4 regions of the Stappia sp. G46H5W genome follow, and region 4 is predicted to be linked to each of the others. Evidence: predicted binding sites of a transcription regulator. Region 4 holds the regulator's gene; each other region holds the start of a gene.
What was found. The regulator PhoB, encoded in region 4, activates phosphate uptake and scavenging genes when phosphate is short. The targets are predictions, from matches to a motif close to TGTCATNNANCTGTCAT.

Region 1: the regulator PhoB is predicted to act here: its motif matches at 1,129-1,145, upstream of olsB (l-ornithine N(alpha)-acyltransferase).
Region 2: the regulator PhoB is predicted to act here: its motif matches at 2,066-2,082, upstream of ACVJ6E_RS18065 (DUF2794 domain-containing protein).
Region 3: the regulator PhoB is predicted to act here: its motif matches at 2,039-2,055, upstream of ugpB (sn-glycerol-3-phosphate ABC transporter substrate-binding protein UgpB).

Annotation. Positions count from the first base shown of each region.
Region 1 is NZ_JBZFLL010000005.1:43,562-46,764, forward strand. Features, by position in the region: gene ACVJ6E_RS15805 (ATP-binding protein) at 1-1,115, shown strand, start outside; gene olsB (l-ornithine N(alpha)-acyltransferase) at 1,420-2,289, shown strand; gene ACVJ6E_RS15815 (GNAT family N-acetyltransferase) at 2,321-2,800, opposite strand; gene ACVJ6E_RS15820 (DUF1330 domain-containing protein) at 2,797-3,099, opposite strand.
Region 2 is NZ_JBZFLL010000005.1:524,130-527,332, reverse strand. Features, by position in the region: gene ACVJ6E_RS18070 (S8 family peptidase) at 1-1,481, shown strand, start outside; gene ACVJ6E_RS18065 (DUF2794 domain-containing protein) at 1,645-2,043, opposite strand; gene ACVJ6E_RS18060 (GNAT family N-acetyltransferase) at 2,565-3,086, shown strand; gene ACVJ6E_RS18055 (NAD(P)H-dependent oxidoreductase) at 3,116-3,203, opposite strand, start outside.
Region 3 is NZ_JBZFLL010000002.1:472,481-475,683, reverse strand. Features, by position in the region: gene ugpA (sn-glycerol-3-phosphate ABC transporter permease UgpA) at 1-432, opposite strand, end outside; gene ugpB (sn-glycerol-3-phosphate ABC transporter substrate-binding protein UgpB) at 573-1,892, opposite strand; gene ACVJ6E_RS07910 (replicative DNA helicase) at 2,319-3,203, shown strand, end outside.
Region 4 is NZ_JBZFLL010000001.1:1,020,961-1,024,163, reverse strand. Features, by position in the region: gene pstB (phosphate ABC transporter ATP-binding protein PstB) at 1-558, shown strand, start outside; gene phoU (phosphate signaling complex protein PhoU) at 627-1,337, shown strand; gene phoB (phosphate regulon transcriptional regulator PhoB) at 1,475-2,173, shown strand; gene ACVJ6E_RS04180 (GcrA family cell cycle regulator) at 2,317-2,859, opposite strand.

The DNA.
Region 1 (3,203 bases), on a different contig from region 4:
TCGCCATCACCGTGCGCGACACCGGCATCGGCTTTGCCCCGGAAGAGGCCGAACGGCTGTTCGAGGAGTTCGAGCAGGTCGACCACGGCCCGGCCCGCCGCTTCGACGGCGCCGGCCTCGGCCTTGCCATTTCGCGCCGGCTGGCCCGGCTGATGGGCGGCGACGTGATCGCCTGTTCCGCGCCGGGCGAGGGCGCCACCTTCCGCGTCGAGCTGCCGCTTCGCGCCGCCCCGGCCCTGCCCGCACCGGCTCCGGCCGCGCGGCCCTTGGCCGGCTCCCGCATCGCGCTTGTGTCTGCGAGCTGCATCGAGATGCCGCTGATCGCCCGTTCGCTGGCCGCGCAAGGTGCCGCGACCACGCTGCTTGCCCCGGGCAAGGAGGACGACGACGATGCGCTTCTGTCCGCCGATCTCGTCCTGCTCGACCCGCTGGCGGTGACCGATGCCGGCGCCTGGCTCGCCAGCGCCCGCGCCGCCGGACTTGCCGCCCCCGCCGGCGTGCTGCTGGCGCCGAGCGAGCGCGACCGGCTGCCGCGCCTGCGCGAGGCGGGCTTCGGCGGCTACCTGATCCGCCCCGTGCGCGCCACCTCGCTGACGGAGCTTTGCGCCACGCTGCTCGGCCGCGATACCGGCCTGTCGCCCTGGGACCGGCCCGAGCCGCGCTCCCTCACCGGGGCAGATGGCGAGGGGACGGGCTGCGACAGCGCCTGCGCGCAGCGTCCCTTGCGCATCCTCGTGGCCGACGACAACGACATCAACCGCATGCTCAGCGAGGCCCTGCTGCGCAAGCTCGGCCACGAGCCGGTGGTGGCGGCCGACGGGGCCGCGGCCCTTGCCGCGGCGGCCGACGGATCCTGCGACATGCTCCTGATGGACCTGCACATGCCGGTGGTCGACGGCATTGCGGCAATCCGCCGCTTCCGCGAGATGGAGACGGCCGGCGGCTGGCCGCGCGCGCCCGTCTATGTGGTGACCGCCGATGTCACCGCCGATGCGGAAAAGGCGGCGCTTGCCGCCGGTGCCGATGCGGTCCTGTCCAAGCCGCTCGACCCGGACCTGCTTCGCCGGCGTATCGTTCGCCGCACCGCGGAGACGGCCCTCCCGGGCGGGCACTGAAAACTTCGCCAATTGTCACGCAAGTGTTGGGAAAGTATGGTCTACGGCACGGCCAGCAAACGTGGCCGTCCGTCATGTGCGGCCGATTCGCCTGCCTGCTTGCGCCGGAATTGTTTGCCGGTTGAGAGTTTTGGCAGGGCCGGTTCGGCTGGCAGGAGCGACACGAGAATGGCCGGCCGGGCCTGCCCGGAACCGGCACCGTTGCGTGACGGCGTCCGCGGGAGGCAAGCAGGGAAGGCTCGGGGCCATGTCAAGAAACGCTGTTCTGTCGCCGCGCAGCCTGATGCGCAAGTTCGCCCCGGCGATGGCCACCAGCTGGCTTGCCGCGATGAAGGCCGGCCCCTCGGGCCGCAACGTTCCCAGCCTCGGCCGCATCGGCTCGCTGGAGGTGCGCCTGGCGCGCAGCGCCAAGGAGATCCGCAAGGCCCAGGAGCTGCGCTACCACGTCTTCTACGAGGAGATGTCGGCGATCGCCGATGCCGCGACCCAGGCAAACAGGCGCGATGTCGATGCCTATGACGACATTTGCGACCATCTCCTGGTGCTCGACCACGACCTGACCGAGCGCAACAAGCTCGGCCGCCGCGTGCCGCGCATCGTCGGTACCTACCGCCTGCTGCGCCAGGACGTCGCCGAGCGCCATGGCGGCTTCTACACCGCCGCCGAATTCGACATCCAGTCGCTGGTCGACGCCCACCCGCGCCTGCAGTTCCTGGAGCTCGGCCGCTCCTGCGTGCTCAAGCCCTACCGCACCAAGCGCACGGTCGAGCTGCTGTGGCACGGCATCTGGGCCTATGTGCTGATGCACCGGATCGACGTGATGGTCGGCTGCGCCTCCATCGAGGGCACCGATCCGGACCGCATCGCCTCGCAGCTCGCCTTCCTGCACCACAATGCCAGGACGCCGGAAGCCTGGCGGGTGCGCGCGGTCGGCGACCGCTATGTCGAGATGAACCGCATGCCGAAGGCCGAGGTCAACGAGCGCCAGGCGCTGCGCGAGCTGCCGCCCCTGATCAAGGGCTACCTGCGGCTCGGCGCCTATATCGGCGACGGCGCCGTGGTCGACCGCCAGTTCGGCACCACCGACGTGCTGATCGTCATGCCGGTGGAAGCGCTCAACAGCCGCTACGTCAATCATTACGGCGCCGACGCCGGCCGTTACGCCAGCCAGTAACGCGCCCTCGGTCAGGGCGCCCCGGCACTCCTCAAAGGCGCCGGGCCCAGGGCTCGACGCCGTAGCGGGCCGCGATGTTTCGCGCGCCGGCATCGAGCTGGCCGGCGTCCAGCCGCAGGAAGCCGACATGATCGAGAAAGCCGCCGCGCTCGGGTCGTGCGAAGGCGACGAGCGCGGAATAGCCGGCCCAGGCGCCATGGCCGAGCAGCGAGGCCAGCAGCGAGCGCGACAGGCCCCCGCCGCGGCAGGCCGAGGCGACGCCCATCACCGACAGCCACATCGCCCCGTCCAGTTCGCCCGCCGCCGCCATGGCGACGGGCCGGCCGCGGCGAAAGGCACCCCAGACCCGGTTTTCCGCCGCCAGCAGGTCGAGCTCGGGCAGCAAGCCTTCCGGCGAGGCGGCCGGGGACCAGTCGCCCCGGTCCGCCTCCGCCAGCCACAGCTCGTGCAGGGCCGGGACATCCTCGGGTCCTGCAACCCGCACCACGAAGGCCCCGGCCGGCGCGCTCACGGCTGCGGGCCGTCGTAGCCCTCGACGATCACCAGGTCCGAGACCGCGTGCGAGGCGCGCAGCGACTTGGCATAGGCATAGGCTTCGCTCTCGTAGCAGGCGACAGCCTTCTCGTAGCTGTCGAACTCGATCACCACGTTGCGCTGGCGCGCGGCGCCTTCCTTGCACTCGAAGCGGCCGCCGCGCACGATGAAGCGGGCGCCATAGGCGCGAAACGCCTCGGCATTCGCCTCGATATATTTCCTGTAGGCGTCCGGATCGCTCACATCGACCCGCGCCACCCAATATGCCTTTGCCATGCCTGCACCTTTCATGGAGCTGCCCGTGGGGCTACGGCGGCCCGCTGCCGCCTGTCCCGCCCCCCCGTGTTCGGATCAAGGCGTAACGCGCGGCGGGCAGAGCT
Region 2 (3,203 bases), on a different contig from region 4:
TGATGGCGACCTTCCAGCGCGTCGTCGACCAGGGCGCGGTGCTGGTCTGGGCCAACGGCAACGACGGCTTCCCGAGCGTTGCGCTGGAGCCCGGCCTGCCGCACATCTTCCCCGAGCTGCGGGCCAACTGGCTGTCGGTCGCGGCCGTCGGGCGCGACGGCACGCTCGCCGACTATTCCAACCGCTGCGGCCTTGCCATGACCTGGTGCCTGTCGGCGCCGGGCGGCGGCGACGACCAGGATGCGGACGGCATCTACTCGACCTCCAACACCGGCGGCTATGTCAACATGTCGGGCACCTCGATGGCCGCCCCACATGTGACGGCGGCACTCGCCATTGCCCGCGAGATGTTCCCCGATGCGCCCGCCACCGAGCTGGCGCAGCTGGTGCTGGCGACCTCGCGCGATGTCGGCGCGCCGGGCATCGACAGCGAATACGGCTGGGGCCTTCTCGATCTTGCCAACCTGACCGCCACCCGCGAGGGCAGCACCGCCTCGGTGTTCAGCCAGTCGCAGACCGCCCAGGCCTCGACCCTGTCGCAGATCGCCGGCACCATCTCGAACCTGGCCGCCGCACACGGATCGGGCAAGGCCATGCCCGGCACGGTCAGCCTGTCGAGCCATGGCGCCGCCGCCGGCGAAGCCGCCCGCTACCGGTTGTGGGGGTCGATGCTCGGCAGCTTCTCCAGCACCTCGGCCAACGCCGGCTCCCCCGGCAGCATCAGCCGCACCGGCGGCATGCTGACCGGTATCGACGTCACGCTGGCCGACGGCATCGGCGGCGGTGTCGGCATCGGCTTCACCTCGGGCAACAGCCAGGGCGGCGGCAACACCGCGCGTGCCACCGGCCTGCATGCGGTGGCCTATGGCAGCTACTCGGCCGGCGGCTTCTTCGCCGACGCGGCCGGCGGCCTGACCCGCTTCGAGACGAGCCGCACCCGCAACGCCATTGCCGGCGCTGGCGGCGCCGTCGCCTTTACCGGATCGAGCAACGCCGTCAATGTCGGCGCCTGGTCGAATGCCCGCGTCGGCATGACCTTCGAGACGATGGGCGCGACCGTGCAGCCCTATGTGCAGGCCCGCCTCGTGCATCAGTGGCTGGGCAGCTCGACCGAGACCGGCGCCGGCGTCTTCTCGCTTGCCGCTCCGTCCGCAAATGCCAGCCAGTTCGATGCCGGCGCGGGTGTGCGCGTTGCCGCGCCCGCGATGGCGCTCGGCACCGTGGCAACGGTCGCCCCGGTGATGGACGTTGCCTATGCCCGGGCCATCGGCTCGCTCGGCGACCGCCGCAACGCCACCATGCTGGGCGCCTCCGTCACCGCCACCGGCAACGGAATCGGCCGCGACATCGCCCGCCTGTCGGCCGGCGTCGAGGTCAATTCCGCGACCAACGGCCTGTCCGGCACGCTCACCTATGCGGGCGAATACCGGGCACGCGCCCAGTCGCACGCCCTGGCCGCGCGCATGTCCTACAAGTTCTGAAGGTTCGACGGTTCCGTGCTCGCAATCCCTGCGGCACTTCCTTGCGGAGGCCGGCCTGTCTGGCCTCCGCCTTTTTCTCGTCAGTTGGGGCGGCCTGTCCGGCCTCCGCCTTTTCTCGTCAGTTGGGGGCGGCCTGTCCGGCCAGCGCCTTTTGCTCGCCGGTTCACACCAGGCTGAGGTGACGCTTCTTCTCGAAGACCTTGAGCACCTGGGCAAGGTCGCCGCCGCGCTTGAGGATCACACCGCCCGTGCCGACCACGGCATAGGCGCCCTGCCGCTTGGCGTTGCGCGGCACTTTCTCGATGCGGAACAGCGGCATTTCAGAGCTGCGGCGGAAGACAGAGAACACCGCCCGGTCCTTCAGGTGGTCGATGGCGTAATCCCGCCATTCGCCCGAGGCCACCCGATGGCCATAGACCCGCAGGATCAGGTCGAGTTCGCGCCGATGAAAGGAAACAAGCGCGGGGACAGGCGGTGCGCCGGGACTGCGGGCAGTCGCAAGGCCGGAGATCGGCGCCGGCTCCGCCCCGGCCCTGGATGCGTCTTCATCGAACTCGCTCATCGCGCCTTCTGCCTCGCCGCCCTGTCATCCGCCTGTCATGATGGGCCGCCCTCTTCGCCTTTTGCAAGTCCCGGCGGCGGAGCGGGCGCGCGCAGGCGCATGCAGCCCGGCGCAAGAGCACGCCGAGCACTTTGCCAAACCCTTGCAAAAGATGGCGTTTCGGCCTCCCTGGGGCCCCTCGCCCGGCCTTTTTCGGGGCCCATGTCGATTTCATAGTTTCGCCCCATTGCAGCCCAGACGGTGCCATCTTGACCGGCGAAATTCGCATCGTTGCATAAGGAACTGACGACAAGGCTTCGGTACGCAACAGCCCCCCAGCCCCCCGGGGTTTTGTCGCAGATGTTCCCCGGTCCGCAAGGACTGAGACTGCAACCGGAAGGGCCGGCTCCAACGCCGGCCCTTTTCCGTTTCTGCAGCTCCCCTCCCCGCTTCTCCGCGTTTTCCACCTCGTGCACGACTGGCTGTGACCTGGTCATGCGCAACGGCTTTTGTCCGCCGCCGAAGGGCGCTATCATGGTTCCATGAGTATCGGCCTGACAGCCCTGCGCCCAGCGCGCCACGACGATGCCGAAGCGCTCGCCACCATCCACGAGGATGCCTGGCGGTCGACCTATCGGGGCATCATCGACGGCCTGGAACTGGAGCGGATGATCTCCCGCCGCGGGCCGAAATGGTGGCGCACCGCCTTGTCGCGCGGTGTCCAGATCCAGATCCTGCAGGTCGCCGGCATTCCCGCCGGCTATGCCACCTGGGGCCGCAGCCGCATGCGCGAGCTGCCCTTCGAGGGCGAGATCTACGAGCTCTATGTCCGGCCGGACCATCAGGGCCTCGGCTTCGGCAGCGAGCTGTTCACCGCCACCCGCGCCGCCCTGACCCGCGCCCGTCTCGACGGCCTTGCCATCCGGGTGCTCAAGGACAATGACGAGGCGGTCCGCTTCTACCAGCGGCGCGGCGGCCAGATCCTGATGACCAGCCGCGAGCGCATCGCCCAGACGACCCTCGATCTCACGATCTTCGGCTGGTTCCCCGAAGAGCGTTACTGAACGCCTCGGCCCAGGGGCTCCTGCCGCGCTCAGGCCGCCTCCCCGTATTTTCCTGCCTTCTCGATCCAGCCCTTGCGCTTTTTCTCGTCCGAGCCCTGCACCGGCGCGAAGGTGCGG
Region 3 (3,203 bases), on a different contig from region 4:
GCCCATTGCCTTCAGGTACCAGGCAACCAGACCGACATTGGGATTGAACATGAACAGCCACAGCACGCCGGCAACCGCCGGGGCCACCGCATAGGGCCACACCAGCAGCATCTTGTAGGCGCTCGATCCCTTGATCACCCGGTCGGCCATGACCGCGAGCCACAGCGCCGCACCCATGGAGACAAACGTTACCAGGGTCGAGAAGATCACCGTCGTCTTGAACGAGGCGAGATAGTAGCGGTCGCTCAGCAGGAACTCGAAGTTGCCGAAGCCGACGAACTGCGAGGAAAGACCGAAAGGGTCTGGAATATAGGCGGACTGATAGATCGCCTGGCCCGCGGGCCAGAAGAAGAAGACTAGTGTCACCAAGATCTGCGGCGCTAGCAGCAGATACGGCAAGACCCGACTATTGAAGACGACGCGTTTGTGCATGGCGCGCTATTCCGGCTGCTCTGTCCGCCGGGTCTAGCCGACGGGCGAAAACGGCCCGGCAGGCTGCCGGACCGTTTCCCGTTTCTTGGAATGGGCAACGGATGCGGGACATGTCCCGCATCCGCGACCGTTTCAGGGGATCAGCGGTTGGCCTGCTCGAAGCGGCGCAGCAGCTGGTTGCCACGCTCCACCGCGTTGTCGAGCGCCTCCTTGGCCGACTTGTCGCCGGCCCACACCGCTTCCAGCTCCTCGTCGATGATGCCGCGGATCTGGTCGAAGTTGCCCAGACGCACGCCCTTCGAGTTGGCGGTCGGCGCCTTGCCGGTCATCTGGATGACGGCAATGTCCGTGCCCGGGTTGGCCTCGTAGAAGCCGGAGGCCTTGGTCTGCTCGTAGGCGGCCATGGTGATCGGCAGGTAGCCGGTGTCCTGGTGCCACTTGGCCTGGATGTCGGCGGACGACAGGAAGTTCAGAAACTCCGCGACGCCGGCATATTCCTCGGCCTCATGGCCGGACATCACCCACAGCGAGGCGCCGCCGATGATCGTGTTGACCGGAGCAGCCTCGACCGAATCCCAGTACGGCAGCGGGCGGATATCGAAGGCAAACTTGGCCTCGGACTTCACGCCTGCATAACCGGCCGAAGATTCGGTGAACAGGGCGCACTCGCCGGCGCGGAACTGGGCACCGCTTTCGTTGCGACGGCCGGCATAGATGAACTTGCCGTCCTTGGCCCACTGGCCCATCGCCTCGATATGCGCGACCTGAACCGGTCCGTTGAAGGACAGCTCGGTGTCGACGCCGCCGAAGCCGTTCTCCTTCGTCGCGAAGGGAACGTCGTGATAGGCAGACAGGGTCTCCAGATGCACCCAGCTCTGCCAGGCGGTGGTCAGCGGGCAGGCTGCGCCGGACGCCTTCAGCTTGTCCAGCACCTCGCCCACCTTCTCCCAGGTGCTCAGGTCGGTGTTCGGATCGATGCCAGCCGCCTCGAGCGCATCGCGGTTCACGTAGAGAACCGGGGTCGAGGAGTTGTACGGCAGCGACAGCATCTGACCGTCGGTGGTGGTGTAGTAGCCGGCAACCGCGGCCAGGTAGGCGCTCTGGTCGAACTCCTTGCCCGTCTCGGCCATCAGCTCGTAGACCGGCTTGATGGCGCCCTTGGCGCCCATCATCGTGGCGGTGCCGACCTCGAAGACCTGGAGGATATGCGGCTGCTCGCCGGCGCGGAAGGCGGCGATGCCGGCATTCAGCGCCTCGGAGTAGTTGCCCTTGTGCGAAGCGACCACGACGTAGTCGCTCTGCGAGGCATTGAACTTCTCGACCTGCTCGTTCAGCAGATCGCCGAGGCGACCGGTGAAGGCGTGCCACCACTGGATCTCGGTGGCGGCGAAGGACACGGTGGTGCTGCCGGCAAGCATCGTTGCGGCGACCAGACCGGCCAGCGTCTTGCGATAAGCCATAGTTTGCTCTCCCAAAGCTCGGGCACCCGGCCCGACATGCGGTTCTGGGCAACGCGGCCTCCGGTATAGAAGACGCGTTGAACGAAAATGTCCGCATTTCGTATTTGTTTCATATGAACGCCAGATGTCGCTCACATGAACATTAAGCGACACTTCCATGACAGACGCAAGAGCCCCAAGACAAGCGGGAAATCGCTGATCCACACCGTTCCCCTAGGGCATGTGGGCAAGTTGGTCACTTTCGTGTCATGCGTGCCCCTTAGCCCCCTGGCAGACCTTTTGCCGGCGGAACGAAGATCGCCCTCCGCGTCAACCGGGCGCCCACGTTTTCCCCGCTCCTTTCACACGAAATGCACACCGCCCGGATTCCCCTTCCTCCCTCCCCCTGCCTCCGGTAGGAACAAGGGCACACGAGGGGAAGTGAGAATGAAGGGTCCTGTTCCGGCGAACGACACAACCGCCGCGGCGATGCGCGTCGCCCCGCATAATGCGGAGGCCGAGCGTCAGCTGCTGGGCGCGATCATCGTCAACAACGAGACCTATTACCGCGTCTCCGACTTTCTCGAGCCCGAGCACTTCTTCATCGCTCCCCACCGGGAGATTTACGAGAAGGCCGGCCAGCTGATCCGCGCCGGCAAGGTCGCCTCGCCGATCACGCTCAAGACCTTCTTCCCGCAGGATGCCCGCATCGCCGACATGTCGGCCGCGCAGTATATCCTCCGGCTCGCAGCGGACGCCGCCTCGGTCATCAACGCCGAGGACTATGGCCGCGCGATCTACGACCTCGCGATCCGCCGGACCTTGATCCGCATCGGCGAGGACATGGTCAACATCGCCTTCGACGCGCCGATCGACATGCCGCCGACGGCGCAGATCGACGATGCCGAGCGCCGCCTGTTCGAACTGGCGGAAAAGGGCCGCACCGACACCGGATTCGTCTCCTTCGGCGACGCGCTGACCGCGACCATCGAAATGGCCGCCGCCGCCTATCAGCGCGAAGGCGCGCTGTCGGGCATCGCCAGCGGATTGCGCGATCTCGACGGCCTGATGGGCGGCCTGCAGCCGTCGGATCTCATCGTGCTTGCCGGCCGTCCCGCCATGGGCAAGACCTCGCTCGCCACCAACATCGCCTACAATGTCGCCGAGGCCTACATGGCCGAGGAGCAGCCCGACGGCACGATGAAGACCGTCAACGGCGGCGTCGTCGGCTTCTTCTCGCTGGAAATGTCGGCCGAGCAGCTGGCAACGCGTATCATTTCCGAGCAGACGGAAATCTCGTCTTCGAAGATCCGCCGCGGCGACATTTCCGAG
Region 4 (3,203 bases):
ATCGACGGAGAGGACATCTACGATCCCAAGGTCGACCCCGTGCAGCTGCGCGCCAAGGTCGGCATGGTGTTCCAGAAGCCGAACCCGTTCCCCAAGTCGATCTTCGACAACATCGCCTACGGCCCGCGCATCCACGGCCTGGCCCGCAACAAGGCGGCGCTGGAGGAGATCGTCGCCTCCAGCCTGCAGAAGGCCGGCCTGTGGAACGAGGTGAAGGACCGCCTCGACGAGCCGGGCACCGGCCTGTCCGGCGGCCAGCAGCAGCGCCTGTGCATTGCCCGCGCCATCGCCGTCAGCCCGGAAGTGATCCTGATGGACGAGCCCTGCTCGGCCCTCGATCCCATCGCCACCGCCAAGGTGGAGGAGCTGATCGACGAGCTGCGTGAGAACTACACAATCGTCATCGTCACCCACTCCATGCAGCAGGCCGCCCGCGTCTCGCAGCGCACGGCCTTCTTCCACCTCGGCAACCTGGTCGAGGAAGGGGCGACGAACGACATCTTCACCAACCCCCGGGACAAGCGCACCCAGGACTACATCACCGGCCGCTTCGGCTAGTCTGGACCAGCCGCGGGAACAGACGGGATGACGCGTGCACCTTGCCGCGCCCCGAATGGAGAAGAGACATGAGCCAACATACCGTTTCGTCGTTCGACGAGGAGCTGAAGGAAGTCGCCGGCCGGGTGTCGGAGATGGGCGGCCTCGCCGAGATGATGCTGAACGATTCCGTGCAGGCCCTGGTGCGCATGGACAAGGAACTTGCCCGCCGCGTGATCGCACAGGACAAGCGGGTCGATGCCCTGCAGTTCGAGATCGAGGAGCAGGCGATCCTGATCATCGCCCGCCGTCAGCCGGTCGCCAGCGACCTGCGCGACGTGATCTCGGCGATGCGCATCTCCAACGACCTTGAGCGCGTCGGCGATCTCGCCAAGAACGTCGCCAAGCGCGTCATCGCCATCGAGGGTACCTTCGACTCCAAGAAGTTCGCCCTCGGCGTGGAGCACATGACCGAGCTCGCCCAGAGCCAGCTCAAGGATGTGCTGGATGCCTATGCCGGCCGGGACGGCGTGGCGGCGGCCTCCGTGCGCGACCGCGACGACGAGGTCGACGCGCTCTACACTTCGATCTTCCGCGAACTCCTCACCTACATGATGGAGGATCCGCGGCAGATCTCGGTCTGCGCCCATCTGCTGTTCTGCGCCAAGAACATCGAGCGCATCGGCGACCATGCAACCAACATCGCCGAAAACGTCATGTACATGTCGACCGGCGTGCTGCCGACCGACGAGCGTCAGAAGGTCGACGAGACCGGCATCGAGACCGATACCGCGTCCTGAGGACGCCCTGGCAACCTGACGATGGCGCGGACGGCCCTGCCGTCCGCCGCCGCTGACAACGAGAGCCGGCAAGGCGGCGCGAGCGAAAAGCCGCGCCGATGCCTCCCGGCCGGGTCGATTGGACAAGGGTATCCGACATGCCGAAGGTCCTTATTGTCGAGGACGAAGAGCCTCTCATCATGATGCTGCGCTACAATCTCGAGGCCGAGGGCTACACGGTCGAGACCTGCATGCGCGGTGACGAGGCCGATCTTCTCCTGCGCGAGAGCCAGCCGGACCTGCTGCTTCTCGACTGGATGCTGCCGGGTCTGTCCGGCATCGAACTGTGCCGCCGCCTGCGCTCGCGTGCCGAGACGGAACGTCTGCCGGTGATCATGCTCACCGCCCGCGGCGAGGAGCAGGAGCGCATCCGCGGCCTTGCCACCGGTGCCGACGACTATGTGGTGAAGCCGTTCTCGATCCCGGAGCTGATGGCGCGGGTGCGCGCGATGCTGCGCCGGGCAAAACCGGAGGTCGTCTCCTCGCTGTTGCGCGCGGGCGATCTGGAACTTGACCGGGAGACACACCGGGTGCGCCGCTCGGGCCGCGAGATCCATCTCGGCCCGACCGAGTTTCGCCTGCTGGAGTTCCTGATGACCTCGCCGGGGCGTGTCTTTTCGCGCGAGCAGCTGCTCGACGGCGTCTGGGGCCATGACGTCTATGTCGACGAGCGCACGGTCGATGTGCATGTCGGGCGCCTGCGCAAGGCCATCAACCGCGGCAAGGTGCCGGATCCGATCCGCACCGTGCGCGGCGCCGGCTACGCCTTCAACGACCAGTTCGCCGCCGCCTCCTGAAACCCGCAGCTAGCGGAAACGCCGGGGCGGCTGTCGCGCCGTCTATCTGCGAACCGGCACCAGAATGCGAAAAGGCCCGCCGCGGATACCGCAGGCGGGCCTTTCTCGTAACTGCGCCCCCGGAAACGGGCCGGGGCGTTGCCTCAGCCGTTGGCAACGTTGCGGTCGCGGCGGCGGTCGCTCGCCGGCTGGTAGGCGATGCGGCAATGATAGGTGCAGTAGGGGACGCCCGGGTTCGACGGGTGGCCGCAGAAGTAGAAGTCTTCCTTGGTCGGGTCGCCGATCGGCCATTTGCAGGTCCGCTCGGTCAGCGTCAGGATCGTCGCACGCTTGGCGATCGGCACCAACTCGGCAACCGGCTTGGCCTGCGGCGCGGGAGCCGCGACCGGAGCGGTCTCGATCTTCAGCGCGGTGGCGCCCACCGTCTGCGGTGCCGAGGGGGCGTTGCCGCCCTGCTGCTGGGTCGCGGCCTGTGCCGCTTCCTCCGCGCCGCCCTTGGCCGGCTTGGCGCGCGCCTTCTGGGCGGGAGCCGCCGCCTTGGCGCGTCCCGACAGGCCGAGGCGGTGAACCTTGCCGATCACCGCATTGCGGGTCACGCCGCCCAGTTCTGCAGCGATCTGGCTGGCGCTCAGCCCGTCGGTCCAGAGCTTTTTGAGAAGGTCGACGCGTTCGCTTGTCCAGGACATGCGCTCAACTCCGTGTTTGATCGGGCCCCGACATCTGGTTAATAAAAGGTTATCGGCACACCGTGAGGGTGCCCCGCTCATTGCCGGATTTTGAGGCTATTGTGAGTCGGATACACGAGATCTCGTATTTCTTGACTGCAAAGCTACAATATGCCGGGTTTGCGGTTCAAGGTGAGGGGGCGATTCACCTGGGGATTGATACGGTTTTCCCCAGAAAAGGCCGTTTCCGGCGACTTTGGTTTCGCCGCGGCCCGAGCGGCGCGCATAGCCAATTCCGTTGACTTTCCCGCGCTCTCCCGGTGTATAACGGGGCTTCCTCGCCGTGCCGCCTCTCGTGGGCGGCA